2 regions of the Halobacillus shinanisalinarum genome follow, and region 1 is predicted to be linked to the other one. Evidence: a T-box and tRNA genes for the amino acid it is inferred to sense, from the RefSeq annotation. Region 1 holds a T-box; the other holds one or more tRNA genes.

Region 1 (14,621 bases):
GAGGACCGGAAAAAACCAAGTAACGAAGAAATGCGCCGTTTATCATTTGGTGACTTTTTGAACATCCTCTTTTATGAAAAATAATGGTTATATTCGTCAAACTTTAAAGGATTTTGATAAAAAGATCTCGAATATAACCATAAATGCATGCTATACGTTTATAATTCACCCAAATTGGGTAATTACTAAACTGTAGTGAATACATATGTGAAAGGGTGTGCGTAAGGGCGATGATTATTATGTTATATATTGCTGCGTTGATTGCAGCGGTAGCATTTGCAGTTCTAGTTATTTTTGTTGCTAGAACCTTGATAGCTGTACGGCGGACCATGAATAATGTAGCCGATACGTTAGAAGGCGTTGAGCAGCAAATGGAAGGCATCACATTAGAAACAACGGCTTTATTAAACAAAACGAACAAATTAGCTGAAGATGTCGGAGAGAAATCTCAAAAGCTGAATACATTAGTCGATGGCGTTAAAGGAATTGGGGATTCTGTTCAAGATTTCAACCAATCCCTACGAACTTTTTCAAAAGGACTGACGACATCAGCTAATAACAATACTGATGCAGCTGCACAAGCTATGAAATGGGGTCAAGTGGCCATTAATCTTTGGAAGAAGACAAAAAAAGAAGATCTTAACAAAACAGGAGGAGAGCAATAATGAGTACAGAGAATAATCAAAATCAAACAAATGAAAAGTCAAACACAAACGGGAGAGATTTTGTCCTTGGTTCACTAATTGGAGGACTCGTAGGGGCAGTCGTTGCCCTACTATTCGCACCTAAGTCAGGCAGGGAACTGCGGACAAATATTGGAGAGAGTTCAAGTGACTGGAGAGAACGTGCAGGTGAATGGAAAGATGTAGCCTACGAAAAAAGTGGCGAGTGGAAAGACCGTGCTGTTGAATCTTCTACACAGCTTTCCAAAAACGTATCTGAAAAATCACAAGAGTTGGGCTCTAAAGTGAAGGATTCTACTAAATCATTACAGGACAAAGTGAAGAATACACGCAATAGCGAAGACGAAGAAGCAGAAAAGGCTGCACAAGAAGTAGCTGAAGCAATTGAAGAAGCGGCACAGGAATTAGAAAATCAGCAGGATTCAACAACTTCTTCCAATATCAAGTAAACAAAAGCGGGGGCTTTATGCCTCTGCTTTTTTTATCGAAGGGTGTTGCAGGTATAGCCGGATCCTCTTTATACTGACTTTAACCGAACTGCAACTTCCGAATTCGATCGAACCACATTTAACTCAATCTTACAAGAAGGAGAGATATCTATGGAAATTAAATTTATCGAAACAAAAAAGCAATTTGACGAAGTTGTAGAAAATAATGAAAAATTCTTTTTGTTCAAGCATAGTTTAACTTGTCCAATCAGTGCTTCGGCCAAGAAGGAGTTTGAAAAATATAGCGGAGAATCTTTGCTCCCTTGTTATATGATCCACGTACAAGAGGCTCGAGAGATAAGTAATGCAATTGCTCAAGACTTTTCTGTAAAACACGAATCACCACAAGTGTTGCTATTTAATAAAGAAGCTGTGGGTTGGCATGAAAGTCACCAGAACATCACAAATGCTTCCTTATCTCAAGCGGCAGAACAATAATACAAAGGTGTAACCGTCAAATAACTTTGAACAAATTTTGCTGAATTGAAATGAACACTATACTGGAAATTAGATCGTAAATGCAATGTCACTTTACATGAGCCTCTGCGGGCAGGATTAGGAGCCATGAACCCAGATGATCCAAGGAATCTGGCTCAGCCAATGTAGACTATCATGCCCGCCTCTACTGGGAAATAGTGTTCAGTCTTATTCAGCATTTTCGGGAAGAAGGTGTTCATTTTTACTTGGCGGTTACAAAAAGCCTTATTCATACTTATTTGGCTTTGTAATTTAGTGTTATTTCGACTTAATAATAAAATCTTTTTGACTTATTCTTAATGAAAGCCCTTTCTAAGGGTGACAACTTTCATAAAATTCGCTATAATTAACCCTAATTATCTAAAGAATTATTCTTTTTAAAAGACACTAAACCATCATAGGGGGACTAAACATGAGTAACCAGCAATTGGACCAGTTGCGTAGTCAACTGGAAGAGGTAAATTTGCAGCTTTTGAATTTAATCAACAAACGCGGTGAATTGGTAAAGGATATTGGCCAAATCAAAGAAAAACAAGGAATGAATCGATTTGACCCAGTACGGGAAAGAGTCATGTTTGATCAAATATCTCAGCATAATGATGGACCTTTTGAGGATTCAACAGTGATTCATTTGTTTAAGGAGATCTTCAAAGCTGGACTCGAGCTTCAAGAGGATGATCATAGAAAAGCGTTATTAGTTTCTCGTAAGAAAAAACCTGAAGATACGATTATTGATATAAAAGGAGAAAAAATTGGGGACGGAAATCGTCACTTTATTACTGGACCATGTGCAGTAGAAAGCTACGAGCAAGTAGCGACCGTTGCTGAAGCTGTTAAGAAGCAAGGTTTGAAGCTTTTGCGGGGTGGTGCATTTAAGCCAAGGACTTCGCCTTATGACTTCCAGGGCTTAGGAATAGAAGGTCTGCAAATACTAAAACAGGCTGCTGACGAACATGATTTAGCAGTGATAAGTGAAATTGTTAACCCGGCCGATATTGAAAAGGCAGTCGACTACCTTGATGTGATTCAAATCGGAGCGAGAAACATGCAAAACTTTGAATTGTTGAAGGAAGCAGGGTCAGTGAATAAGCCTGTCCTCTTAAAACGTGGCATGTCAGCAACGATTTCAGAATTCATCAATGCTGCGGAATACATTATTTCCAGAGGAAACGGCAATATCATCTTATGTGAACGTGGAATTAGAACATATGAGAAGGCAACTAGAAATACACTCGATATTTCTAGTGTCCCTATTTTGAAACAGGAAACTCACTTGCCTGTAATGGTTGATGTCACCCACTCAACAGGCCGGAGAGATCTTCTTTTACCTGCAGCTAAGGCAGCTCTTGCCATTGGAGCAGATGGGGTTATGGCAGAAGTTCATCCAGATCCGGCTGTAGCGTTGTCAGATTCTGCACAACAGATGGATATTCCAACCTTTGAAACATTCATGAATGAGCTTAAAAAGTTCTGATATAGGAAAAATCCCGTTTTGCAAAATCGATTGAAGAGACCCAATAAAGGTGAACGACATGACATTGTGTGAAGCAAAACGTAATATTTTATGAATATTTTCTGTCTCTTATATAAGTCAGGCTGAATTTTCAGCCTGACTTATTTTTTGTTATCGTGTTATTCGTTATAATAGTTAGGGTAACCTAGAACTATCAATAGTTCCCGCGAAGTTTGCGGAAGGTGATCAACTATCGTATGATAATTTTATGAATAGATGCTTTAGTTGTAATCGACGGAGGAGGAAGCAAGATGAATGTAACAATATATGATGTAGCAAGAGAAGCTAATGTCTCGATGGCAACGGTGTCGCGAGTAGTAAATGGGAATCCAAATGTGAAGCCGGCAACAAGGAAAAAGGTGAACGATGCGATTGAACGCCTCGGCTACCGACCAAATGCCGTAGCACGAGGACTAGCTAGTAAGAAAACAACTACAGTAGGTGTCATTATCCCTGATATTTCAAGTATCTTCTTTGCTGAATTAGCTAGAGGAATTGAAGATATCGCAACAATGTATAATTACAATATTATCCTAAGTAACTCTGACCAAAATAAAGACAAGGAGTTGCATTTAATTAATGCCATGCTCGGCAAACAAGTGGACGGCCTTGTATTTATGGGAGGGAAGATTACGGAAGATCACGTGCGTGAGTTTAAAAATGCCTCCGTTCCTATAGCCCTAGCAGCAACCGTTGATGAGACAGGCGAAACCCCTGCCGTCAACATTAATTATGAACAAGCAGCTTATGAAGCGGTACAATTACTGCTCTCGCACAATAATGAACGGATTGCTTATGTATCAGGTGCAGAAAACACAGAAATAAATAATCAGAAACTAGAAGGATATAAGCGAGCGTTACGCGACCATAATCAAACCGTTAGTGAAGATCTGATTATCACAGGAGACTATTCTTATGATTCTGGGATCGAAGCATTTGAGCAGCTTTGGGAATTGACTGAAAAGCCAAGTGCCGTGTTTGTTGCAGCAGATGAAATGGCTTTGGGGGTTATCCATGGTGCACAAGACCAAGGTCTGAAGGTTCCAGAGGATATAGAAGTGTTCGGCTTCGACAATACACGCCTTGCGACAATGGTCCGGCCTACATTGTCTACAGTTGTACAACCAATGTATGATATTGGAGCTGTAGCTATGCGTTTGCTTACAAAATTTATGAATAAAGAAGAAGTGGAAGAACAAAGTGTCACGCTGCCTCACAGAATTATTGAAAGAAACTCAACACAATCAAAATAAAGCCGATATAAATACTAAATGTATTTGAAAATCGGGGAGAGAGATGAATGAACAAGCGAGATGTGTTGACTCCAATTGGTATTACTCTTGGGATCGTCATGGTTATGTTTGGGATCATGTCGAGCGCAGGTATGGGTGGAATCGCCTCCTTTGCTGATGCCGCTTCTATTTTAATTGTCGTTGGCGGACTTTTTGCTGCTCTTATGGTTAACTTTAACTTAGCAGAAATTAAACTGACTTTTCGTGTCCTAAAAGAATCGTTCAAGCAACGAGATATGAACTTACTTGAGCTGATCCAGTTATTTGTTCGACTCTCAGAACGGGCACGAAGAGAAGGTTTGCTTGCACTTGAAGCAGAACTTGAAGAAGTGGAAGATCCCTTTATAAGAAAGGGAGTCCTGCTTGCTGTAGATGGGGTGGAGCCTGAAGTCATTAACGACATTATGACTGCAGAGATTGTTGCTGTTGAAGAACGACATCAAAGGGGAAGAACGATCATTGAAAAAGCCGGGGAATATGCTCCAGCCTGGGGGATGATCGGCACATTAATTGGACTCGTTCTTATGCTGCAGACATTAAGCAGCCCTGAAACATTGGGCCCGAAAATGGCCGTTGCCCTTTTGACGACTCTTTATGGTACATTGCTTTCAAACCTTGTTTTTATTCCTATGGCTGGCAAGCTTGCGAATAAAACAGAGCAGGAAGTTTTCATAAAGCAATTGATTATTGAAGGCGTTATAGGTGTCCAATCGGGGCAAAATCCTAGAATTCTTGAAGAAAAATTAAGTGCTTTTCTGTCAGAAGAAGATAAAAAAGTAGGAGAAGTGGCTGAAGATTCAGAGGGAAGCGAATTAAAGGGTACGGCAAATGAAGCTTAAACGACGGAAAAAGGCAGAGAATAAAGGTTCTCCAAAGTGGATGACAACATATGCGGATATGATCACGCTTATTCTTGTGTTTTTTATCCTATTGTTTTCGATGTCACAGATCAATATGGTCAAGTTTGAGGCTATCGCTGAATCGTTTCGCAATCGAATGATATTTGACTTTTACCCTTCTCCTGTAGAAAACGAATACCCTACAGAGCAAGCAAAAATTCAAGAAAACGGTGAAATGAATAATGAGTTTGAAGAGCCTGCGGATAAACCCCAAAATATGGCGGACCTTGAAGAGGCTGAATCAAACTTGGATGAACTTCTTAAAGAGGTAACCCAATACCTTAAAGCCAATCAGCTTCAGGATACCATTTCAGCTACTAGAAAAGACCATGGTGTTGTACTTGTGTTACAGGAACAATTGCTATTTGAGACCGGCGAAGCAGCAATCCTCGAATACGGCAAACCCTTTCTTAGTAAAGTAGGTACATTGCTTAATAATATACCGAACTACGTGAAAGTGGAGGGGCATACGGACAACCGTCCCATTTCCACCCTTAAATATCCTTCAAATTGGGAACTCTCAGGGGCACGAGCAAGCAGTGTGATTCGATACTTAACTTCAACTATAGAAGGACTCGGGCAAAGCCGTTTCAGTGCTGTGGCTTACGCTGATACTCGTCCTATCGCACCGAATGATTCACCAAAGAATTGGAGTAAAAATCGCCGCGTTGAAATTGTGATTATAGATCCTAAATACTCCCAGTAAAAAGGAGGCCTTTTCCAGGTCTCCTTTTTCATGAAGATGAATTATACCTTCTTTGATTATAAATAAACTGCATGGATTTTTCTAATACTTTAAGATTTTTTTCAGTAATCTCTTGTTTTCTAGGTATATCTTGATACGAACCTTTAGGGTCATTCCAATCTGTCGGAAGTGTAACCGGTGACTGGGGTTGCCAATAGTTTCTCCAAGATGCTGACAACGGGCCTTCGAAAGGTGTCCCCGTAGACATGATCTTCCAAACTTGTGCCCATGCTCTCGGAACAACCCGCCAAATATCATAGCCACCCCCACCAAGAGCTACCCATCTCCCCTCACAGTAATCATGGGCAAGTTGATGCGCGATCATCGGAATTTTTTCATATAATTTCATTGTCGAACAAAGATGTGTTAATGGATCCAGAAAGTGAGCGTCGGCCCCATTTTGGGTAATAATAATGTCCGGTTTAAAGTAGTCCACAATTTGCCTGAAAGCGCATTCGTATAGATGTAAAAACGATTCATCTTCAGTAAAAGCATCGATAGGCAAGTTAAAAGAATAGCCATACCCTTCCTTCAGTCCTCTTTCGTTCACATTACCTGTTCCTGGAAATAAATAGCGTCCGGTTTCATGTATGGAAAAGGTACACACATTGGGGTCATCATAAAAAGCCCATTGCACACCGTCACCGTGGTGAGCATCGGTATCCACATATAAAACTTTGTAGTCGGTATGCTCGCGAATGTATTTAATCCCGACAGCTCCATCATTATAAATACAAAATCCAGATGCTTTTCGTTCAAATCCATGATGAAGCCCTCCACCTAAATTCAATGAATGTCTTACCTTTCCCTGTAGGACAGAATCGATAGCAGCGAGTGTGCTTCCAACGAGCAAGGAAGAAGCTTCATGCATCCCGGTAAACATGGGGGTATCTTCTGTCCCAATACCAAATTCCAGACCTTCATTCTCTGTAAGCAACCCCTCACCGCCACGCTTGACTGCCTCAATGTATTTAGGGTTATGCACGAGTTTTAACTCTTGATCAGTAGCCAAACGAGGAGGGATAATATCGTCGCTTGTAAGAGCCTGTTCTTTTTCAAGCAAATCTTTCGTCATAATTACTCGTTGCTGATTAAAAGGGTGATCATCTCGAAACTTATAACGTGTAAACTCATCTGAAAATACAAAGCTTGAATGACAAATCATGATGACATCCCCGGTAAATGAGGCCACAGGACTTCATATCCCTCTGCTTTTAAATCTTCTATCGTAGGAAGTGGGTTCATAGTTTGAATCCGTATGACAATAATCTTATAATTTGAATCTGGTTTATAAGGATAGATGAGAACAGAGCTAATATTCACTTTACGCTTCCCGAAAACTTGGGTAACCTGTGGGAGAATGCCAGGTTTATTAATGACTTTCACTTCAATTTGTGAGCTCTGGACATTCGTTCCGGTAAGCTGGATCAGGGTGTCTAGCATATCTTTTTCTGTAATAATGCCGATAAGTTCGTCATTTCTAGTAACAGGTACGCAGGCAATCTCTTGCTCGTAAAAGATCCCGGCCACTTCTTCAACAAAATCCAAAGGGTGGACGGTGGTTACAGGTGTTGTCATAATTGACTCTATGGGGTTTTTAAGCTGTGCTGATTGTTCAGGAGCATCAAAAATCGAAGGACTTGCATCCCGAACGTCCCGATCAGAAACAATTCCAACTACACAGTTTTGTTGATCCACTATCGGAATATGACGAATGTGATACTCATTTAAAAGTTTCAATGCCGATTCGATACCATCATTAGGAGATAGTGTGATGACGTCTTTATTCATAATTTCTTCAACTAACATGGTTATTCGCCCCTTGCTTTTCGGTATTGATGACGGGTGAGAAACCGTAGATGATCAAACTGTTCTATAGATGAGACAGGAACGTTCTCCCCAATCCGCACCATTAAACAGTTTGCAGGATGGGAAATGATTTCCGGGTCATCTGTTGGAGAGGGGGTCAACCCGCCAGCGGCCATCATTTTTTCCATCACTTTTCGATAGTCCCATATCGAAAGGCGGGTACCTTTAAGGTCCCAATGCCAATAGTACTCATTAGAAATAATGATATAGTTCTCCATATATTCATCCAACATTGAAAGTTGGAGCAGACGTGACCCTACACGGAAGCCGCGAAATTGGGGAATTACTTCAATTGCACCAAGTTCAATGAGGTCCTCCATACTGCCTTCAGACCAACGTTCTAAAGGGTCGGGGTGAAGATACGTAACGTATCCGATAATATTCTCCTCGTGTCTTGCGATAATAATTCTCCCCTCCTCAAAGTCAGCAATACTTTGTAATGCCTCAAATTGTTTCACTGGAGGACGGAACGCATGTAATTCTTTATCAAAAGTATATTTAGCTAGTTGTTCGGATGACAGGGGCCCTTCGATAATGACAGGACCAAATTGTGTATCAAAGGTTTCAGAGTGATAGGTTTTTGTGTGTTCCATTGCTTCACCACCTAGTGTGAAAATTCAGTATCTACTCACATTATACATGAATCTTTGTTATTTTAAATGTTCAAAGATGAGAAAACTCCAGCCCTGGGTAAGGCTGGAGTGAGGTGATTACTATTCGTTGTTATTTGGTTCTGTTTCCTCATTGTTCGAGTTATCTTGATTATTTGTGTCGCCTGGATTTTCTTCACTTGACTGTTCAGTGTTGGAATCTCCTTCAGGGTTATCCGGAGTTTCGCTATTATCAGCCGTGCTATCTTCAGGGGCCGCCTCGGATTCTTCTGATGCTCCTGACTCTGAGGCGGGTTCTTCTTGTTGTGTTTGGGTTTCTGCTTCGGAATCAGGGGATGGCTCTGACTCTTCTTCAGGTTTAGGGTCTCCCTCTGGCTTCGGTTCCGGAGTAGCTCTACCAGGTTTCCCAACCTGCACAGTTGATGAATTACCGGACGATTGACCGTAGTAGTCCACAGCTCGTACGGCGTAGACCCCGTCCCCACCAGAGAAGTTAAAGGAAGTTTCAGTTGTATTACCTATTAATGAAAATGCACCTCCAGGCTCAGACGCCTTGAACACTCTATAACCAACGACATCGTTACTAGAAGATGCTGACCAGGAAATAGTTGATGAGTTTGCTGAAACTGACCCAGGAACTGCGGGGTTGCTCCCATCATTTTCGATCGATGATGATGTTGATAACGATCCAGATGACGGAAGGGCAACCTTGTCCCATGCGCCTCTGTTTGGAATCAAGTAGTTCAAAGTTGTTTGCGAGCCATAGTTGTTTTCTTTAATAAATTCAGGGCTTAGTGTTACGCCACCGCCATCAATAATGAATTCATTCGGTGTATTTGCTCCAGCAGTAACTAAATTATCCTTCACTCTTACAAACTCACCGCTAATTAAACTGTCATCGGCTTTTGTTGGAGCATATTCCGCAATGTAAAGGTCGCTTTGTGCAAGCCCTACTGATGAGCAGAGATCAGAGGCCAATAAACCTGAAGTAGCACAGTAGGAGCGTGAAACGATTCCTTCTGGACGCTGGAAGCCACTATCCGGAACCATGAGCTCTGGTCGGATTTCTGATACAGCATTAACTACATCGGCCCATAGTGCTGTATTTCTTCCGCTATAATTTGAAACACCTTCAAGACTCGCTTCTTCATCATACCCCATCCACATGCTCACTGTGACGTTAGGGTTGGTAGCAACAAACCAGGTATCTTTATAGTTTTGTGATGTACCTGTCTTCCCAGCCCAGTCTACACCGGGGTTCGTGAGCTGTCCTTTTAAGCCTGCTGCTGTCCCATATTGCAACACATCGCGCATCATATCAATGGTAAGATAAGCGGCTTGCGGACTAAACACTTCCGTTGTTTCTGATTCATGTTGATAGAAAACTTCTCCATCTTGTGTCTCAATTTTTTCGATCATATACGCATCGACAAAATTCCCCATATTACCAAATGCGGCATAAGCATTGGCATTTTCTTCATTAGTCACAAGGGCTGTGCCAAGGGGTAAAGAAGCATTAGTGTAATCATCTTCACCTAATGTCGTGAAGCCCATTTTCTCTAAATAGTTTTTAGCTGGATTTTCATTAATAATTCGCATATAACCTTTTACTGCTGGGACGTTATAAGACTTCGCTAATGCGTAACGTGCCGATACAAGTCCATGATATCCTCCGCCGTAGTTACCTACGTTATCGTTAGTGCCACTGTATTGGTAAGGAACGTCTGCAAATACGGAACCGGGATGAATACGCCCCATGTCGATTCCCGGGCCATAAACAGCCAGCGGTTTCATTGTACTGCCATTAGAGCGTTTCGAAATTGTAGCGTGATTTACTTGTGATTGTTCAAAATCACGACCTGCAATAAAGCCCTTAATTTTACCTGTAGAATTTTCAATTACGGTACTTCCTACTTGAGCAGGAATCACCTTTTGAACGGGTTCCCCTGATTCAGGGTCAGGAACTGTTACTGTTCTATTGCCTGGGTAATTATTGTAATTATTCTTCACTTCTTTTAAAACATCAAAAATCTCTTGATCTATCGTTGTATGAATCTTGAACCCGCCAGTACTTAAACGGCGTTCTGCTAACACATTATACTCTTCCGCTAGTGCTTCATCATTCGCCACGTCTTCCATTGTGTCACCGTTTTCTTTAGCCAATTGTTCGACAATAATCTCCTTTGCACGTCTATGAATTTCATTTGTTAAGAAAGGATATTTCTCTAGTGACGAACTAGTAGGCTCTGCTAGATTCTCTGCTAGATTGAACTGCTGAGCTTTCTCGTACTGGTCTTTCGTGATGTAATCAGCTTCATACATTCTATTAAGAACTTCCTTCATTCTGTTAATTCCAGGTTGAAGGGCTTCATCGCTTTTTGGTTCTCCATTGTTTTTAAATGGAGTATAAGCAAAAGGACTTTGCGGCAGTCCTGCAATAAATGCTGCTTTAGGGATAGATAATTCTTTTGCACTAACGCCGAATATACCCTCAGCTGCTGTTTGAACACCTGCTATGTTTTGGCCATTTGCATTACGGCCGAAGGGAACAATATTTAAGTATGCTTCTAAAATTTCGTCTTTTTCAAAAAAGCGTTCTACTCTTAGTGCGATTAACATTTCCTTTGCTTTACGTTCAAATGACACTTCATTTGTGAGGATTTGGTTTTTTACAAGTTGCTGTGTTAATGTACTACCACCCGTTTTAACGGATGCGTTCGTTACCTCTTGCATAACGGCTCGCATAACAGCCTTAGGTACGACGCCCTTGTGTGTGTTGAAGTAAGCATCTTCTGTAGCAATCACGGCATGCCGTAAGTGTTTACTCATTTGATCAAGCGTCACTTCTTCTCTGTATAGATTCGATTGTATATTCCCTAAGAAGTTTTCACCATCAAAGTAAATTTCAGATGTTTCCTCGTAGTTGTAAATACTTTCCCGCATTTCAGCCTCACTTCTCATAGGCTCGTCCTTAACGAGTGACGCAAAATAACCGGCACCGACTCCGCCAGCGAAAAATAGTCCTACTACACCAAGAATGATAAAAAATAATATAATATTCCAAGTCACATCATAGCCGATCCGTGTATTCTTCTGAATTACTCCTCTTTCCCAAAGAGACTTAAGAGATGCAAAATCAAATCTTTTTTTGTTCCCCATATATAAAAAACCTCCTAAATTCCAAACTACATTATAACATATTCGCTGTTTTAGAGACATAACTAAACAGGAATCTACCATTGCCTTTTTCCGTAGGGTATGATATTAATGGAATACAGTTAAAATATTCGTGTGATGAATGGCTGAAGTAAAGAGTAAATCCCTATATTTAGAGAGCTGGCGGCTGCTGGGAGTCAGTATACATTTACTTTTGAATTACGGTCGGGAGCAATCTTCTGGCGAGTCCAGAAGACGGTTGATTAAACCGTTATCAGTGAGAGTGGCATGTCATGTGCAACAAGGGTGGTACCGCGAAAAGACCTCGTCCCTTTTTTAGGGGAGAGGTCTTTTTTATTTTTTTAAATTCGAAAAACGAGGAGTGTTCAGGATTGGATATCTTAACAGACTTAGAAAAGCGTGGTCTAATTAATCAAATGACTGACGAAGAAGGATTAAGAAAGCATTTAAATGAAAAGCAAGTGACACTGTACTGTGGTTTTGATCCGACTGGGGACAGTCTACACATCGGTCATCTAGTACCAGCATTATTATTGAAACGATTTCAGGAGGCTGGACATCGTCCGATCGCACTTGTTGGCGGCGGTACGGGAATGATAGGAGATCCAAGCGGACGATCTACTGAACGTCAGTTAAATTCGGCTGAAGTTGTGCTTGGCTATAGTGAAAAACTTAGTAATCAACTTGCTAAGCTACTTAATTTTGATAAGGGTGAAAATGCAGCTGTTGCTAGAAACAATCATGAGTGGCTTTCACAAATGACAATCATTGATTTCCTGCGAGATACTGGAAAACACTTTGGGATAAACTACATGTTAGCTAAGGATTCTGTGGAGTCCCGAATTGAAAGTGGTATAAGTTTTACGGAATTCAGCTACATGATCTTACAGGCGCTCGATTTCCAACAGTTACATGAGAAAGAAAATTGCACATTGCAAATTGGGGGCAGTGATCAGTGGGGGAATATTACCGCTGGTCTTGAATACATCCGCAGATCAGCAGCTGGAGAGAAAGAAGTCGAAGCTTACGGATTAACAATGCCATTGATTACAAAAGCAGACGGTTCAAAGTTTGGGAAAACTGCCGGTGGAGCAATTTGGTTAGATCCCGAGAAAACTACACCGTACGAGTTTTACCAGTTTTGGATTAATGCGGATGACCGTGACGTTATTCAATTCTTGAAGTACTTCACATTCTTAAGCCACGAAGACATTGCAGAACTTGAGAATGAAGTGGAAACACAGCCGGAAAAACGAGTGGCTCAGCGGCGTCTAGCTGAAGAAATGACTCGTCTCGTACATGATGAAGGTGCATTAAAACAAGCTGAACGAATTAGTGAAGCTTTATTTAGTGGAGATATTAAGGCTCTTTCAGGAGATGAGATTGAACAAGGCTTTAAGGATGTCCCCGCTTATCATTCTGAAGAAAAAGAACCAGCATTAATTGAACTGTTAGTTACAGCTGGTATTTCTTCATCAAAACGACAGGCTCGTGAAGATATCACTAATGGAGCGGTCTATATAAATGGAGAGAGAAATCAGGATTTAAAGCATATAATTAGCGAAGCGGATCGCATTGAAGAACGATTTACTATCATTCGCAGAGGGAAGAAGAAATACTTTTTAATTCGATATGTTTAAAAACAAAAGAGTCTCTTTCTGAGGCTCTTTTTGTTTTTAAGGATGAAGAGGAATCTCTAGCTTATAACCATTCCCTTCCACCTCAAGTCATCCAAAATTTGGATGACTTGAGGTGGAAGTAATTTCCAATACCTCTCCAAATAAAAACCACCCTAGTTAAGGGTGGTTTCTCAAAGGAGCTATTAACGAGAGTAGAACTCTACGATTAGAGCTTCATTAATCTCAGCTGGAAGTTCAGAACGTTCAGGGTAACGAGAGTAAGAACCTTCTTGCTTGTCAGCATCGAAAGTAAGATACTCTGGTACGAAGTTGTTCACTTCAACAGCTTCCTGTACAATATCTAGGTTTTGTGATTTCTCACGAAGGCCAATCACTTGACCTGGCGCTACACGGTAAGATGGGATGTCTACGCGTCCGCCGTCAACAGTCACATGACCGTGGTTAACTAGCTGACGAGCTTGTGGGCGCGTACGAGCTAGACCAAGACGGTAAACAAGGTTGTCTAAACGAGATTCAAGAAGAATCATGAAGTTCTCACCGTGAATCCCTTTCATGTTTCCACCTTCTTCAAATAAACGACGGAATTGACGCTCAGTTAAGCCATACATGAAACGAAGCTTCTGTTTCTCTTGAAGCTGAAGTCCGTATTCAGATTGCTTTCTACGTTGATTTGGACCATGCTGTCCAGGTGCGTAAGGGCGCTTGTCTAGTTCCTTACCAGTTCCGCTTAAAGAAATGCCATAACGACGTGATTTTTTCCAGGTTGATCCTGTATAACGTGCCATTGGTATTTCCTCCTTTTTTATTTTATTTTGCATAAAATAAAAACAGTGTGTGTTCCTCATAACGCTGCACATTTTGTTTTCATGCACCATCGCTCCAGCAGCAGAGAGTTACGCGATGCACCTCATCAGTCGAGGAACAAAATGAAATCAGGCGCCGGATTCACATAGGCTGCCGTTTATTTTACACAAAGGCTATTATAGTTTTTAAAAAGGCATAAGTCAAGGGGAAATATTGTTATGAGTGAAGGTTGTAACGTTCATTTAATGGAAATAGCTAACTTAAACGTGGATAGGTATAAATAGTGGACCAGCTCACTTAGCTGTCTGTCCCATTCGAGAAATATGGAAGAACCGCTCCTGAAATAAGAGGCCACTGAAAAAATGCCCTGCTTTTGGCAAGGCATTTGTTTTAATGAGGTATTTGCGTATTTAACGCGTTTTA
Region 2 (14,621 bases), 1.7 Mb from region 1:
GGAGAAGGGGTGCTCCTCTGCCGAGGAGCCGCAGTGAAAAGGCCCAAGCGACTGTTTACCAAAAACACAGGTCTCTGCGAAGCCGTAAGGCGAAGTATAGGGGCTGACACCTGCCCGGTGCTGGAAGGTTAAGGGGATGCGTTAGCGCTTGGCGCGAAGCGTTGAACCGAAGCCCCAGTAAACGGCGGCCGTAACTATAACGGTCCTAAGGTAGCGAAATTCCTTGTCGGGTAAGTTCCGACCCGCACGAAAGGTGCAACGACTTGGGCACTGTCTCAACGAGAGACCCGGTGAAATTATACTATGCGTGAAGATGCGCATTACCCGCGACAGGACGGAAAGACCCCGTGGAGCTTTACTGTAGCCTGATATTGAATGTTGGTACAGCTTGTACAGGATAGGTGGGAGCCTGAGAAGCCGGAGCGCTAGCTTCGGTGGAGGCGCTGGTGGGATACCACCCTGGCTGTACGGACATTCTAACCCAGGACCGTGATCCGGTTCGGAGACAGTGTCAGGTGGGCAGTTTGACTGGGGCGGTCGCCTCCTAAAGAGTAACGGAGGCGCCCAAAGGTTCCCTCAGAATGGTTGGAAATCATTCGCAGAGTGTAAAGGCACAAGGGAGCTTGACTGCGAGACCTACAAGTCGAGCAGGGACGAAAGTCGGGCTTAGTGATCCGGCGGTACCGTATGGAAGGGCCGTCGCTCAACGGATAAAAGCTACCCCGGGGATAACAGGCTTATCTCCCCCAAGAGTCCACATCGACGGGGAGGTTTGGCACCTCGATGTCGGCTCATCGCATCCTGGGGCTGTAGTCGGTCCCAAGGGTTGGGCTGTTCGCCCATTAAAGCGGTACGCGAGCTGGGTTCAGAACGTCGTGAGACAGTTCGGTCCCTATCCGTCGTGGGCGTTGGAAATCTGAAAGGAGCTGTCCTTAGTACGAGAGGACCGGGATGGACACACCGCTGGTGTACCAGTTGTTCCGCCAGGAGCATCGCTGGGTAGCTACGTGTGGACGGGATAAGTGCTGAAAGCATCTAAGCATGAAGCCCCCCTTGAGATGAGATTTCCCCTTACGCCAAGTAAGTAAGATTCCTCAGAGACGATGAGGTCGATAGGTCCGAGGTCGAAGCGTGGTGACACGTGAAGCTGACGGATACTAATCAATCGATGACTTATCTATATCAAAATTGAATCGTTTGGTCTTGCCTGTCTTATCCAGTTTTGAGGGTTTTCAAAAACTTCTACATAAACCCTTGATTTTTCTTTTAAAGAGCAATATAATATATCTTGTCCTTTAAAAAAGAGAATTAAGAGATCTGGTGGCGACGGCGAAGAGGTCACACCTGTTCCCATGCCGAACACAGTAGTTAAGCTCTTCAGCGCCGATGGTAGTCGGGTCGATCCCCGTGAGAGTAGGACGCTGCCAGGTTTCATTATTATTCCACCGTAGCTCAGTGGTAGAGCAATCGGCTGTTAACCGATCGGTCGTAGGTTCGAATCCTACCGGTGGAGCCATTACGGAGAGCTGTCCGAGCTGGCCGAAGGAGCACGATTGGAATTCGTGTAAACCGTTTTCGCGGTTTCGAGGGTTCGAATCCCTCGCTCTCCGCCATATCGAACATAACGAAAGTTTTCGATTGGCCCGTTGGTCAAGTGGTTAAGACACCGCCCTTTCACGGCGGTATCACGGGTTCGAATCCCGTACGGGTCACCAACTTCCCAAAGCTTATTAGTGAAAGTATTATTAAATATATCATTTTCTTAATACATTACATATCTAGTAAGTTATATAGCTGGAGGATTAGCTCAGCTGGGAGAGCACTTGCCTTACAAGCAAGGGGTCGCAGGTTCGAGCCCTGCATCCTCCACCATCTATTTTCTAGTGGAAATTCCACATTATCGCGGGGTAGAGCAGTCTGGTAGCTCGTCGGGCTCATAACCCGGAGGTCACAGGTTCAAATCCTGTCCCCGCAACCAAATTTGGTCCGGTAGTTCAGTTGGTTAGAATGCCTGCCTGTCACGCAGGAGGTCGCGGGTTCGAGTCCCGTCCGGACCGCCATGTTTACATATACACGTAAATCATTAGAAATCTGGCTCGGTAGCTCAGTCGGTAGAGCAACGGACTGAAAATCCGTGTGTCGGCGGTTCGATTCCGTCCCGAGCCACCTTTTTCCACTAGCCGGCCTAGCTCAACTGGTAGAGCAACTGATTTGTAATCAGTAGGTTGGGGGTTCAAGTCCTCTGGCCGGCACCATTTGGTCATTGTGATGGAGGGATAGCGAAGTTGGCCAAACGCGGCGGACTGTAAATCCGCTCCCATCGGGTTCGTAGGTTCGAGTCCTACTCCCTCCACCATTTATAGGGGTATAGTTTAATGGTAAAACTGCGGTCTCCAAAACCGCCAATGTGGGTTCAATTCCTACTACCCCTGCTTTTTACATTATGGCGGCTATGGCGAAGGGGTTAACGCACCGGATTGTGGTTCCGGCATGCGTGGGTTCAAATCCCACTAGTCGCCCCATTTTTAAATTAATCTGTTGGGCCATAGCCAAGCGGTAAGGCCACGGTTTTTGGTACCGTCATGCGCTGGTTCGAATCCAGCTGGCCCAGCCATCAGATGCGGGAGTAGTTCAGTGGTAGAACACCACCTTGCCAAGGTGGGGGTCGCGGGTTCGAATCCCGTCTCCCGCTCCATTTTATATTCATAACTAAGAGATGGTTAGCATAGGATGTAAAACGGCGGCATAGCCAAGCGGTAAGGCAGAGGACTGCAACTCCTCTATCACCGGTTCGATTCCGGTTGCCGCCTCCATGCCGGTGTGGCGGAATTGGCAGACGCGCACGACTCAAAATCGTGTTCCTCACGGAGTGTCGGTTCGAACCCGACCACCGGTATTATTTTATTTTCGTTAAGAGTAAGTCAATTAGTCTTGAATATACTGTAATATCAACGTTTCTCACATTGTGGGAAGCGTTTTTTTTGTTGTCTTTTTTAGCTAAAATACGTAGATTTTTAGTGTTTACCCATTGTCTCTAATCATGTGTATTAATCGTGCGAATAGCTCCGAAGGAAGGCAAGCTATGGCAAGACGTAAGAATAATCTTAATGACCGTGAAATATCCATTGTCCGAAAAAGTTCGAATTCATTCGTATGCAGAATCATTCAATGAAGCGATAATTTATTTAATGATATTGTGATTTATGTAATTAAGACCGTCCCAGTATTCTTTGATTTAGGGATAGCCTACATAAGAAAAAGGTATTGAGTTTTACAATTTATGTTAGAATATTAGTAATCATTATTTAACAAACGAAGTAGGTTAGCGTAAGGTTCAAGAATAGTATGGGAGGGTATAAAAATGGGGTTTAATGAAGTTTTAAGAAATAGGGAGAGGACTGATAAAAAAGCTAAGGAGGGGCGATTATATATCAGAAGCATTGAATTTGATACTGTCTTGGATACTTTGGATACCCCAATTGTTTCTCTTACCTTTTAAGTTGTTATTCAGAGGTATATCCTGGCTAACAAGTACAATAATTCAAAACTAATCATGAGATAAATGCAGTTTAATTCTCTAAAAAGTCCCTTTTTGACGTTGGACAGTGGGTGGGAATCTTACTACTCTGACAAATAGAAAGGGGATGAGTTGAATGAAACGCAATCAGTACACGATAGCGCTCAAACAACAAGTCTTCAAAGAAGCCGAAGAAACCGCGAATAAAAGCCTAGTCACTCGTCTTTATAAACTAAGCGCTAATATGGTAGATCATTGGTGCCAGGAGTTTCATAAAGGAAAACTTGGGGATGTGTCTCTTGATCAAGTAGATTCAATTGACACGAAACACCTGGCTGAAGAGATCGGTCATTTAAAGAAACTTCTGGGTGAGAAGGATCTTGAAATCGACGTTCTGGGGATCTCGTAAAAGAAAAGCCCTCATTCACGGAAAAAATTGAAGTAGCCGATTACTGGATCGCTCAGGGCTATGCCATGACGAAGGTTCTGAACATCGTTGGCATCAAGCGCTCCACCTACTACTACCAAAAGAATGCCAAGGTGGCGGTCAAGCAGTTCAAGGTTGGTTTGAAGTAGACATGACCCTTATGGTTGGAGACCAAAAGCCAAATGAGAATTTTAGAACGGATAGGGTGGTTCTAAAAATAGACGCACCATAATAGGTAGGAACCTCACACCAATCAATTAGCAACGATATAAAAGGTATTAAGTTGATTTAAATTAAGTATTATAAAGACAAGTAATTTTGCTTAGGAGAATCCTAAGCTTGTTCCGTTAAATCTGTTTTAAGTTTATCCTCAAATTCCTTACAAAGTTGTATATTTGATTTATCACTTTAAATCCCCAAATAATTACCTAACTTCCCTAAAAATTTCAACTAATTTATGGAAGTTCTTTTACTAGAACGAATGATTAATTTAAGGGATAGAGTGGAAGGCTATTTTAAAAAGGAGCCTTATTATGTTAGGGCTAATAATTGCGGTCTTTGTATTTAATTTTCTTGCATTTAGAACAAATAATCGTTTAACTAAAAATCAAGTTGTTCATATATGGATGTTTACCATAGCATTTCAAATAATTGTTGATATATATATTGATGCAAAGTATCAAGGATATTGGTACTTTTCTAAATCTATAGAGTGGCGATCAATCCCTGCATTACTTATATTGATCCCTCCCGTGAATATGATTTTTCTAAACTGGTACCCATTTGGACAATTAATGTATAAACGTATTTTTTACATTTTATTTTGGGTCATAGGAATTACATTTTACGAAGCCATCACCTTATTACCTGAACCGTGGGGATATTTTAATCATGGGTGGTGGAATTTGTGGTATTCAGTATTGGTTAATCCTTTCTTATTACTTATTGTTTTATATTACTATAAGTGGGTATGTAAAATTGAGAATGGCTAACTAATGACGGCCCATTATATATGGTATAGGGTTGAGTCAAAGTAAACATCTTTTCTCCGTTGAAGCAGTTATGAAGAACTCCTTGTTAATGATGTATTATATATATTTTACTGGATTAATTTACATGATTTTCTTTCAATGTTACGATTACGTTACAAGAAAAGCGAGGGGATTTTATGTTTGATACATTATTCAAGAAGATCATGTGGGGACTAGGAACGGTTGCGTTTTTAGTCCTTGGCGTGTTCGTTTACCTTATTGTTGCAAATGTAATTTTTCAACAGGAAGCGAGTAGCGATACAAACCAAACGAAAGGGGCGCAGGAAGAGGCGAAAGCTGGGGAGGTTTCAGCCAATACGATCGAACAAACACAAGCAACAGTTGGGAAGGAGAACAAAGATGTTGGCGAATTCGTTTCCACGACCCACGATTTTTATAATGACACAACAGGTTTTGGTGGAATTGGAAACTTAAGTTGGAACGATCAACGAGCGAAAGCGGAAATGGTTCTTAAAAAGGTTGAAGAGTTGCTGCCAAATGTGACTTCCGAAACCTTAAAAAGCGATTTACAAGAAATTGAAGGGCTTGCGAATTCAGTTCTTGAACGTGAAGATAAAGGTACAGTTAGAAACCTTCATCGTATGTTTCACGATCTTGATATAGCTTTAAATTCATATAATGGTTACGACAAGGTTTGGGACGTAACTGAAACGTTAAGAGGGGAATAACTCTCTTTTAGTAATGTTCTACATAGTGCTGATGAAGAGGGCAAAATGGAACAGTGGTTATCGCAATTTTAATTTTTTTTAAATAAAAAAGAACTGACGTTTACTTGACGTCAGTTCTTTTTTCGTTTTTCTTACCGATCCCTTTCTTCGGCACCTAATTCTTTCCCTAAAATTAAAATGGACTGGTTTATCCGCCATACATAGTAAAGATGATGAATGAGGTCCCCCTGGTTCTCGTTATGTCCTGGTGCGAAGCGTTCGATGTGCTTTCTCTCGTTATCCATGTTGTAGATCACACCGGCACCTTCACCAGTTTTAATCATATGGGTTAATGTTTCTATATTGTGGTTAAATTTATCTTCCATCGACGGAAAGACTTTCTCTAGTTCATCAGGATAAGTGAAGTTCTTTTGATAGGATGATGCGACTAAGTGTTTGGCATAATAGTTTATGGCTGTGAAAATGGTTATCCAGCGTGGGAGCTCCCGATGTCTTAGTGCCCCTGGACGCTGGAGGATCGGTTTTGATTCGTCTTTAATGGCTTGAACTTTTTCATCCATTTTAAAAGCGTGATCGGCTAGCTCTTTTATATCCATGGTTTCACGGAAGCTTCGAATATACTGGATAACGTATGAGTTAAGTTCATTAAGATAATCGGTAAAAGCCTCCGATACTTTTTCCTTCGTTTTTGTTGGAAAAATAACCGCGGAAATGGTTAAGGCGATCGCTGCACCAGCGATGGTATCAATGACACGGGCACTTAATAAGGAGAAGCTTATCCCTCCCAGCAAAAGGTCATACATAAAGGCGATAAGTAAGGTAATAAAGAGACTCATTAATGTGTACGAGACAGCAAATATATAAAAGGCTAAAAATATGACAACAAATAGAAGAATAATTTCCAATACGGAGTGTCCTGAAACGGCTTTAGCTAATACAAATCCAAGCATAGCCCCAATGACTGTGCCCACTGAACGTTGAAGGCCTTTCATGTAGGTTCGGCCAACGGACTCTGTCCCGAGCTGCACAATAAATGTTGTGAGCAGGACCCAGTAGGGCTGGACAGGTGAGATTAAATGACCAACAATGATCGCTATCGTTCCGGCAATTAGTGATTGATAGGCTTTTTTCGTTGATGGTTTTAACCCTTGATCTTCTTCTTTTTCTTCATTGTCTCCATCTTGGCTGCTATCTTCTTCCGTATTTTCCTTCGATTGTTGTCCTTTGTGTAAGGATTGTTGTATGGCTAGCGCACCGTTTGTCACATGTGTAGTGATCGATTCAATTCTACGTATGATGTAGAGCCATCTTCCAGGGTGTGAATCTTGCTTCGAAAATAGCTCATTGATCATCTGACGTAAAGAATCTGATGTTTTCTGGGCTTTCACCAAGTTTTCTTCCTCATAGTTTTGTGCTAGAACTTCTGATTCACGGAGAGAAGTAATCACCCTTATTAACAACTCTCTTAGTTCATCTGCCTCGAATGCATCATCTTTCTTTAATTGGTGCAAGGATTCAGCTAACGTCGCAACCAGCATTGCCGTATCAAACACGTATAGCCTTAGCTGTGATGTCGTGAGGCCTGGCCAAATTCCTTTTACATCTTGAGCGTTTAAATCTGTTGCGACGTTACTTGCATACTCTCTGAGCTTGCTCACATTATACTGAAGTTTTTTAATCCGCGGGTCGCTTGTTTCTGGATCTTGAATCGTTTCAATCAGTAATTCGAATGTCAGGTTTGCTTGGATATGAAAGGAACGCATACTTCTTTTTAACAGCTGGGCAGAGTCTTTGAAGATAATAAAATTATATAGGTATGCGAAAGCTACACCTAAGGCAATGCCCATGTAAAACCACGGTAACTGACTAGGGGAAAGCCCTAAAAAGGAAGAAAAATAAACAGTCATAAATCCGATCATACCGAGTGAAAAATAACGGCTCCCAAATCGTGAAAAATAAAATGCACTAAATATAATAAGGATCATCAAACCTGAGACAAGATAGACATTCCACGCTAATAACGATCCTGCTGTCACTCCAAAACTTGCAGATATCCCCAGTAGCAGCGTAGTTATTTTCTTTTTCTTCCTTGTATCATCCATCACAGTCATAATTCCAAGCATGCCTGTGATACCAGCGACAATAGCTGGGGTTAAGGGAGGTTGTCCTAACATACGTAGAATGAGGATTACTGATGATACGGAAGAAATCAAACTAATGACGGCTTTGCCAGCTTGATTCAATCGTTTTCGCCCGGGGTCTGAGGCGAGTAGTCGAGTGACCCAATAATTCTTAAATTGTAATTGCTTCAATGCTTCATCAACCTTTTCTAAAATATCGCATATTATATACTCTTCTTATCGTAAGTTTCCTTCCCAATCAATTCAACTGTTTTATTTTAAAAAGCTGTGATAAATACCTGTTCCTAATAAGTACACCGTTATCAAGGTAAATACGATAAGCAAAATGATGAATTGTTTTTTTGACAATGAAACGACTAAAGCATTATTCGGATCAAATATATAGCTCCCCAAATATAGTCCCACGATAAAAAGCATAACGACTCCGAGCACTAGATTTATCACTATTCTGATCCCCCTTATAGGATTTAATTCTCTAGATGGTAAAAAAGGTCTTAATGATTTTTGCTGTCCTCGTATAAAAAGGGAGCATGCTTACTATACTAGTAATATAGTAAGACAATAGAATAAATGAATGATATTATTCGACAAAAACCGATTATTTCGTGTTGCATACGCTGTGTATGGTTGTTATAATAAAAAATACGATTTCGAAATCAAATGCGGGTGTAGTTTAGTGGTAAAACCTCAGCCACGAGCATAACTTCCCCGAATTCACTGCGAGTTGCCTCGACGGATCTTACTTCCCAGAATAATCTTTTAGAGGAAGAGGCATGACCAAACGCAGCTAATGAAACCCTATTATGCGGGTGTAGTTTAGTGGTAAAACCTCAGCCTTCCAAGCTGATGATGAGGGTTCGATTCCCTTCACCCGCTCCATAACTGCCTATAAGGTAGTATGCCATTATTTTTATACAATGTGAACCAACGCAGTGTTTCGTTTATTCAAGTAACGAAGCATTGCGTTTTTTATTGAAGGCTAAAGGATACATAGAGGATAGAGGAGTGGTGTTCTATGAAAAAGTTAAAAAATCTGCTGCAGCAAATAGATGGTAAGAGCTACAAAGGTTATAAGCAAATGCAAGGACGATACTTTTTCCCATCGTATGAATTGCTCATTGATTATGTTCAAGGGGATCCTTTTGCGGCCCCTTCGAAAATACGGGTACGCATTCCTAATAAAACGCGTACGATTGATCAGGAATGGACATCAACGAACAAGCGAAAGGTGTTTGCTGAAGATGTGATGACAAGGAAGGTGTCAAATGTTATTCAGCATTCAAATCCCAATGTGCATGGTTCAGGAAAGAGCGGCCTTGTTGCCATTGATCGTCCTGGTCAGGAGATCTTGGAACGTACGGCGGCTGTTTTTGAAAATGGGTATACGACCGTGTGTTTAACAGTTGGTCTGCCAGCGAATGGGCGGAGGATCAATGGGAAACAGGCGGACAAGCTGTTTTTTCAAGTGTTACCTGAAATTATACAAAAGTCTGTTCTAAGTATAACGGATAAAGAGATAGACGAAGCGGTGAAATTAGCTGATCAGCATGAAGCGATTTTGGACAAAATGAAAGAAGAAGGGTTTATATCATTTATTGCGGATGGCGCTACTTTGCCGCGGGCGAGTGGGGTAAGCGATCAACCAATGAAGAATGCTGTTGCTTTTCAAAGCCCTGAAGCAAACAGGGTCGCAATTAAACTGCCGCATCGAGAGGAGCCATTGACAGGGATGGCGATCCGTAAGGGGATTGCTCTGATTGTCGGTGGCGGTTATCATGGTAAAAGTACCTTACTCAAAGCCATTGAGCGAGGAGTGTATCCCCATATTAGTGGCGATGGTCGGGAGTATGTCGTTACAGACCCTCAGGCAGTCAAAGTAAGAGCGGAAGATGGCCGTCAAGTTACGAATGTAGACATTTCTCCTTTTATTAAAAATCTGCCTCATGGGGTCGATACGACGCAATTTTCAACGGAGAATGCCAGTGGCAGTACATCACAAGCTGCCAATGTCATTGAAGCAATCGAGGCTGGTGCACAAACGTTACTCATTGATGAAGATACGAGTGCAACCAACTTTATGATTCGTGATGAGCGCATGCAGGAACTTGTTGTCAGCGAGAAGGAACCGATTACCCCGTTTATTGATAAAATCACACAGATGCGCAATGAGCTAGATGTATCTACCATATTAGTTATGGGTGGATCTGGTGACTACTTTCATGCGGCTGATGAAGTGATTATGATGGATCAATATGTCCCGTATCATGTGACAGAACAGGCAAAACAAATCGCTGCAAAATATCCGAGTAAGCGTCAACCTTTAGAGGAATCGTTTGGTACATTGCCTGTACGATCATTTGAGTCTCAATCGATTCAGGCAAGAAAAGGGAAAAAAGAAAAGGTGCAAGCGAAAGGAAGGACACTCATTTTAATGGGGAGGACGGAGCTGTCACTCGATGCGGTTGAACAACTTGTCGATCCTTCGCAAACCAACTTGATTGCCGATCTTTTGTTACATTTAAGTAAAAGAGGATGGCTAGATCAAAATCATTCGGTAAAAGAGTTGCTTGATAAAATTGATCAACAACTGGAAGGGGAAGGTCTAGCATCAGTTGCTCCCTTTAAGGATCAGCATCCAGGGGAACTTGCCCGTCCTAGACGATTTGAAATTGCGGCAGCTTTAAATCGATTGCGTACTGCAAAAGTGAGTGATTTGAGATAAATAATAGCAGCTTATGCTGTATAGGCGCTGAAGTTAAAACATTCAAAGGAGGTAGTCAAGGTGGGCGATCACACATTCAAAGAAGAAGTCATTGCATACAGTAAAGAAATTGGCATAGACAAAATCGGTTTTGCCTCTGTTGATGTATTTGGAGAACTGAAAGCAAGATTGAAGAGACAACAAGACCTTGGCTATCAATCTGGATTTGAAAAGGGCAGTCTGGAGGAGCGTACAGAGCCGAACCGCACGCTCCCTGGGGCCCAGTCGATAATATCCATAGCCCTAGCCTATCCTTCAAAAATGCACGATGCCCCACGTAGTGTGAAAGGTAAACGGCGTGGGATTTTTTGCCGTGCCTCCTGGGGACGGGATTATCATGATGTGCTTAGGGATCGTTTGCAAAAATTAGGTGCATTTATTAAGGAACGTTTTCCAGAAGCTGAGTTATCCTCGATGGTCGATACAGGGGAACTATCAGATCGTGCCGTTGCTGAACGCGCAGGGATTGGTTTTAGCGGGAAAAACAGTGCGATTATTACACCAGAATTTGGCTCTTATGTTTATTTAGGGGAAATGGTAACGAACATTCCTTTTGAGCCGGATGAACCGGTTGATGATTCTTGCGGGGATTGCAATATATGTGTAGATGCCTGTCCGACAGATGCGCTTGTTCAGGGTGGGCAACTTAATGCGCAGCGATGTATCGCTTTTTTGACCCAGACGAAAGACTTTCTGCCTGATGAATTTAGAACTAAAATTGGCAATCGCCTTTACGGCTGTGATACGTGTCAGACAGTTTGCCCTAAAAATAGGAAGAAAGATTTCCATAACCACGAGGAGTTTGAACCGGATCCTGAAGTAGCTAAGCCAAAGTTGATTCCTTTGTTGTCCATGTCAAACCGTGAGTTCAAAGAGAAATTCGGTTCTGCGTCTGGATCCTGGCGTGGGAAGAAACCGATTCAACGCAATGCAATCCTTGCTTTAGCCCATTATAAGGATGAAACATCAATTGATGAATTGATTCGCTTGATGAAAAACGATCCCAGGCCTGTGATTAGAGGAACAGCAGCCTATGGACTTGGGAAAATTGGAACTACAGCTTGTTACGCTGCTATCGAAAAGGCTCAAACAATGGAAGATAATGACGAAGTACTTTTTGAAATGAATAAGGGCCTGCAATTTCAATATCAATGATATAGTATACCTTTTCATAAGAAGATAGATTATTGTATAATAGAAAAAAATGTTAGTAAGGGGACTATCTATGAATCATCCATCTTATCTGTATTATGACGTATTCGACTCCCCTGTGGGTCCGATAACCGTGTTGGCTGATGATAAAGGGGTAAACAGGATTGATTATGGAGAGTACGAGAATCGGATAACATTTTACCAAGCCTGGAGAAAAAAACACTTTCTAAAAGGTGAGTTCAAACAAGACACGGAACACCAGTATGTAAAACAGGCAAGGACGGAAATTAACGAATACTTTAGTGGTGATCGGAAAGAGTTTTCACTGCCGCTAAATTGTTACGGTACAGCATTTCAACGAAGTGTCTGGAGAGCGCTGCTTCATACCATTCCATTAGGTGAGATAAAGTCCTATAAGGAAGTGGCAGAGGCCCTTCTGGCTCCTAAATCTGTACGTGCAGTAGGCGGGGCCGTTAACAAAAATCCTTTTTCAATCGTTGTACCGTGCCACCGAGTGATCGGGAGCAACGGAAAATTAGTAGGTTATGCAGGTGGATTAGATAAAAAGCAAAAGCTGCTTGAGTGGGAAGGGAATCCGCAGCTTATGCAAGCCAAATAATGATTTCACAAAAGGATGCGCCTGGCGCATCCTTTTGTGTGAGCGATGCCGATAAAAGAGAGTAAGCGCACGAAAACCATGATCCAAGCATTCATGCTTATGATCATGGTTTTATTTCTCGCTCATAGGATAGAAAAAAGGAGCGATGTGAATGGAGGCTATAAAAAAGTATTGGGAAGATATTATGGAGAGATTGATGGAGCAGCAAGATGAGCCATGGCTAGAACGGAAGGTGCAAAAGTTACATGAACGAGGGCAAGTTGTTAAACGAGCGACATTTCATTTGAAGCCTTATCATAAAGTGCATTACGAGGCAACAAGGGATGTTTCTTATATGCTTGCCCTCTCTCTTTTGATAAAGGACCGGAAGAAGTATTACTTGGAAGAAGGTGTCTACCATTGTAAGGCATTAGTAGGCGAAGGAGAATTAGTAGAGCAGCATACTGAAACTGAAAAGAGTACAGGTGGGAGTGAGCATCTGGCCACTGCGTTTACTGATAAAGAATCAAGTCAACGTGTCCCATTTGAATACGATAGGAGAGCGGCTGTACAGTATGCTGAGCGATGGTGGGACAGTTACAATCCTGCTTATAAACACTTCGAGGTAGACTGTACCAACTATATATCACAATGCTTGCGAGCAGGTGGTGCACCGATGTGGGGCCAGCCTAACCGTGGCAAGGGTTGGTGGTATTCTAGTAATAACTGGAGTTACAGCTGGGCTGTTGCCCATTCCCTTCGCTGGTACTTGAGCGGAGCAAGGCAAGGGTTAACGGCTAAAGAAGTAACCGACGCATCCCTTTTATCTCCCGGCGATGTCATTTGTTATGATTTTCAAGGGACGGGTCGTTTTGATCATAATACGATTGTTGTGAAGATGAACAGCCAAGGTCTTCCTCTAGTGAATGCTCATACAACGAATAGTCGCCAACGATTTTGGGATTATCATGACTCTACAGCTTACACTCCATCTATTCAGTATAAATTTTTTAAGATAGGAGCGGAATGAATATGGTATAATGGTCAGGTTGATTCTGCATACATTGAGGTGAACAAATTGGCTAATCATATCGTATTATTTCAGCCCGAGATTCCTGCAAATACAGGCAATATTGCTCGCACATGCTTAGCTACCGATACACAGCTGCATTTAATTCGTCCGCTAGGCTTCTCAACTGACGATAAAATGTTGAGGAGAGCCGGTCTTGATTATTGGCATGATGTGAAGATCCATTATTACGATTCCATTGAAGAGCTTTACGAGACATTTCCACATGGTCAATATTATTATATTGAAAATTTTGGAACTCGATCGTATGCTGATTTTGATTTTAGTGATGTGGAGGAAGAGTGGTTTTTTGTTTTTGGCAGGGAAACGGATGGCATTCCTACTGAACTGCTCGAAGGCTTGGAGGATCGCTGCCTGCGGATTCCTATGACGAACAAGGTTCGCTCATTAAACTTGGCAAATACTGCTTCGATTATCTTATTCAACGCGTTGAAGCAGCAGAGTTTTCCTGATTTAATAAAATAAAGTCGTTAAAAAAATCGCATCCCAAAACTGGGGTGCGATTTTATACGTTGACTATTTTTTAGGTCTACCTGCTTTTGTATCGTACCCTGCAGCGAAGATTGATACTAAATAAGTGATCGTCACTAGGATAATTAGAGTTAATTTCATGTATTGTGTCCTCCTTTAAGTCTATACAGACAAGCATGCTGATGTTATTATACCCCATTTGTTGTCCAATGTGAATCGCTTGCATTAGGAATTATCCTAACAAATTAGAAATATATAAGGTAAGTGCCTATACAGTAGGGTTTTTCCCTACATAGGCTGAAATGTAGGTGAATAACCAAGGTTTAAAATGGAGGAATATAAATGGATCCGTATTATCACAATCCCTATCAGTATGGTTATCATGACGAGGAAAATGCGCGAATTGCTGATCAGCAATCATTTGGATACGGCTATGAGGGAAATAGGTTCTTTGGGGCCCGTTTGCAGGAGGGTTTCTTGGAGGATTATTAGGTAGCGTTATTGTACCAGATGGAGGCTATGGTGGTTATGGCCCTGGTCCTAGGCCTGGATATGGCCCCTATGGTCCAGGTTATGGCCCAGGGTTTAGTCCAGGGTATGGTTACGGGGGAGGCTATGGATATCGCCCGCCATACGGACGTCCGCCTTATTATTATGGTTCGCCCTGGTAAAAAAGTTATTTGCAATAGCCGTCGACTAGGCGGCTATTTTCTTAGTTTATGCTATAATTTATCTATATTAAAA

Evidence for each region. The T-box of region 1 lies ahead of tyrS (tyrosine--tRNA ligase). A T-box ahead of a tRNA ligase gene usually reads a tRNA of that ligase, here a tRNA-Tyr.
Region 2: it encodes a tRNA-Tyr, which carries the amino acid that the T-box ahead of tyrS (tyrosine--tRNA ligase) is inferred to sense. The anticodon was not compared.

What each region holds. Positions count from the first base shown of each region.
Region 1 is NZ_CP095074.1:748,601-763,221, reverse strand. Features, by position in the region: gene MUO14_RS04105 (DUF948 domain-containing protein) at 231-665, shown strand; gene MUO14_RS04100 (YtxH domain-containing protein) at 665-1,132, shown strand; gene ytxJ (bacillithiol system redox-active protein YtxJ) at 1,283-1,609, shown strand; gene MUO14_RS04090 (bifunctional 3-deoxy-7-phosphoheptulonate synthase/chorismate mutase) at 2,061-3,122, shown strand; gene ccpA (catabolite control protein A) at 3,413-4,414, shown strand; gene motP (flagellar motor protein MotP) at 4,462-5,292, shown strand; gene motS (flagellar motor protein MotS) at 5,282-6,058, shown strand; gene MUO14_RS04070 (acetoin utilization protein AcuC) at 6,087-7,262, opposite strand; gene MUO14_RS04065 (acetoin utilization AcuB family protein) at 7,259-7,906, opposite strand; gene MUO14_RS04060 (GNAT family N-acetyltransferase) at 7,909-8,559, opposite strand; gene MUO14_RS04055 (transglycosylase domain-containing protein) at 8,680-11,736, opposite strand; T-box leader at 11,863-12,069, shown strand; gene tyrS (tyrosine--tRNA ligase) at 12,126-13,394, shown strand; gene rpsD (30S ribosomal protein S4) at 13,577-14,179, opposite strand.
Region 2 is NZ_CP095074.1:3,981,011-3,995,631, forward strand. Features, by position in the region: rRNA gene MUO14_RS19665 (23S ribosomal RNA) at 1-1,181, shown strand, start outside; rRNA gene rrf (5S ribosomal RNA) at 1,317-1,430, shown strand; tRNA gene MUO14_RS19675 (tRNA-Asn) at 1,442-1,516, shown strand; tRNA gene MUO14_RS19680 (tRNA-Ser) at 1,521-1,613, shown strand; tRNA gene MUO14_RS19685 (tRNA-Glu) at 1,641-1,715, shown strand; tRNA gene MUO14_RS19690 (tRNA-Val) at 1,797-1,872, shown strand; tRNA gene MUO14_RS19695 (tRNA-Met) at 1,902-1,978, shown strand; tRNA gene MUO14_RS19700 (tRNA-Asp) at 1,984-2,060, shown strand; tRNA gene MUO14_RS19705 (tRNA-Phe) at 2,094-2,166, shown strand; tRNA gene MUO14_RS19710 (tRNA-Thr) at 2,180-2,255, shown strand; tRNA gene MUO14_RS19715 (tRNA-Tyr) at 2,271-2,356, shown strand; tRNA gene MUO14_RS19720 (tRNA-Trp) at 2,362-2,432, shown strand; tRNA gene MUO14_RS19725 (tRNA-His) at 2,447-2,522, shown strand; tRNA gene MUO14_RS19730 (tRNA-Gln) at 2,540-2,614, shown strand; tRNA gene MUO14_RS19735 (tRNA-Gly) at 2,621-2,695, shown strand; tRNA gene MUO14_RS19740 (tRNA-Cys) at 2,740-2,813, shown strand; tRNA gene MUO14_RS19745 (tRNA-Leu) at 2,815-2,896, shown strand; gene MUO14_RS19750 (hypothetical protein) at 3,362-3,499, shown strand; gene MUO14_RS19755 (helix-turn-helix domain-containing protein) at 3,654-3,926, shown strand; gene MUO14_RS19760 (hypothetical protein) at 4,478-4,936, shown strand; gene MUO14_RS19765 (hypothetical protein) at 5,113-5,664, shown strand; gene MUO14_RS19770 (FUSC family protein) at 5,796-7,976, opposite strand; gene MUO14_RS19775 (hypothetical protein) at 8,058-8,249, opposite strand; tRNA gene MUO14_RS19780 (tRNA-Gly) at 8,611-8,684, shown strand; gene MUO14_RS19785 (ABC-ATPase domain-containing protein) at 8,821-10,527, shown strand; gene queG (tRNA epoxyqueuosine(34) reductase QueG) at 10,588-11,721, shown strand; gene MUO14_RS19795 (methylated-DNA--[protein]-cysteine S-methyltransferase) at 11,792-12,337, shown strand; gene MUO14_RS19800 (amidase domain-containing protein) at 12,489-13,346, shown strand; gene trmL (tRNA (uridine(34)/cytosine(34)/5-carboxymethylaminomethyluridine(34)-2'-O)-methyltransferase TrmL) at 13,395-13,871, shown strand; gene MUO14_RS19810 (hypothetical protein) at 14,220-14,369, shown strand; gene MUO14_RS19815 (hypothetical protein) at 14,406-14,621, shown strand, end outside.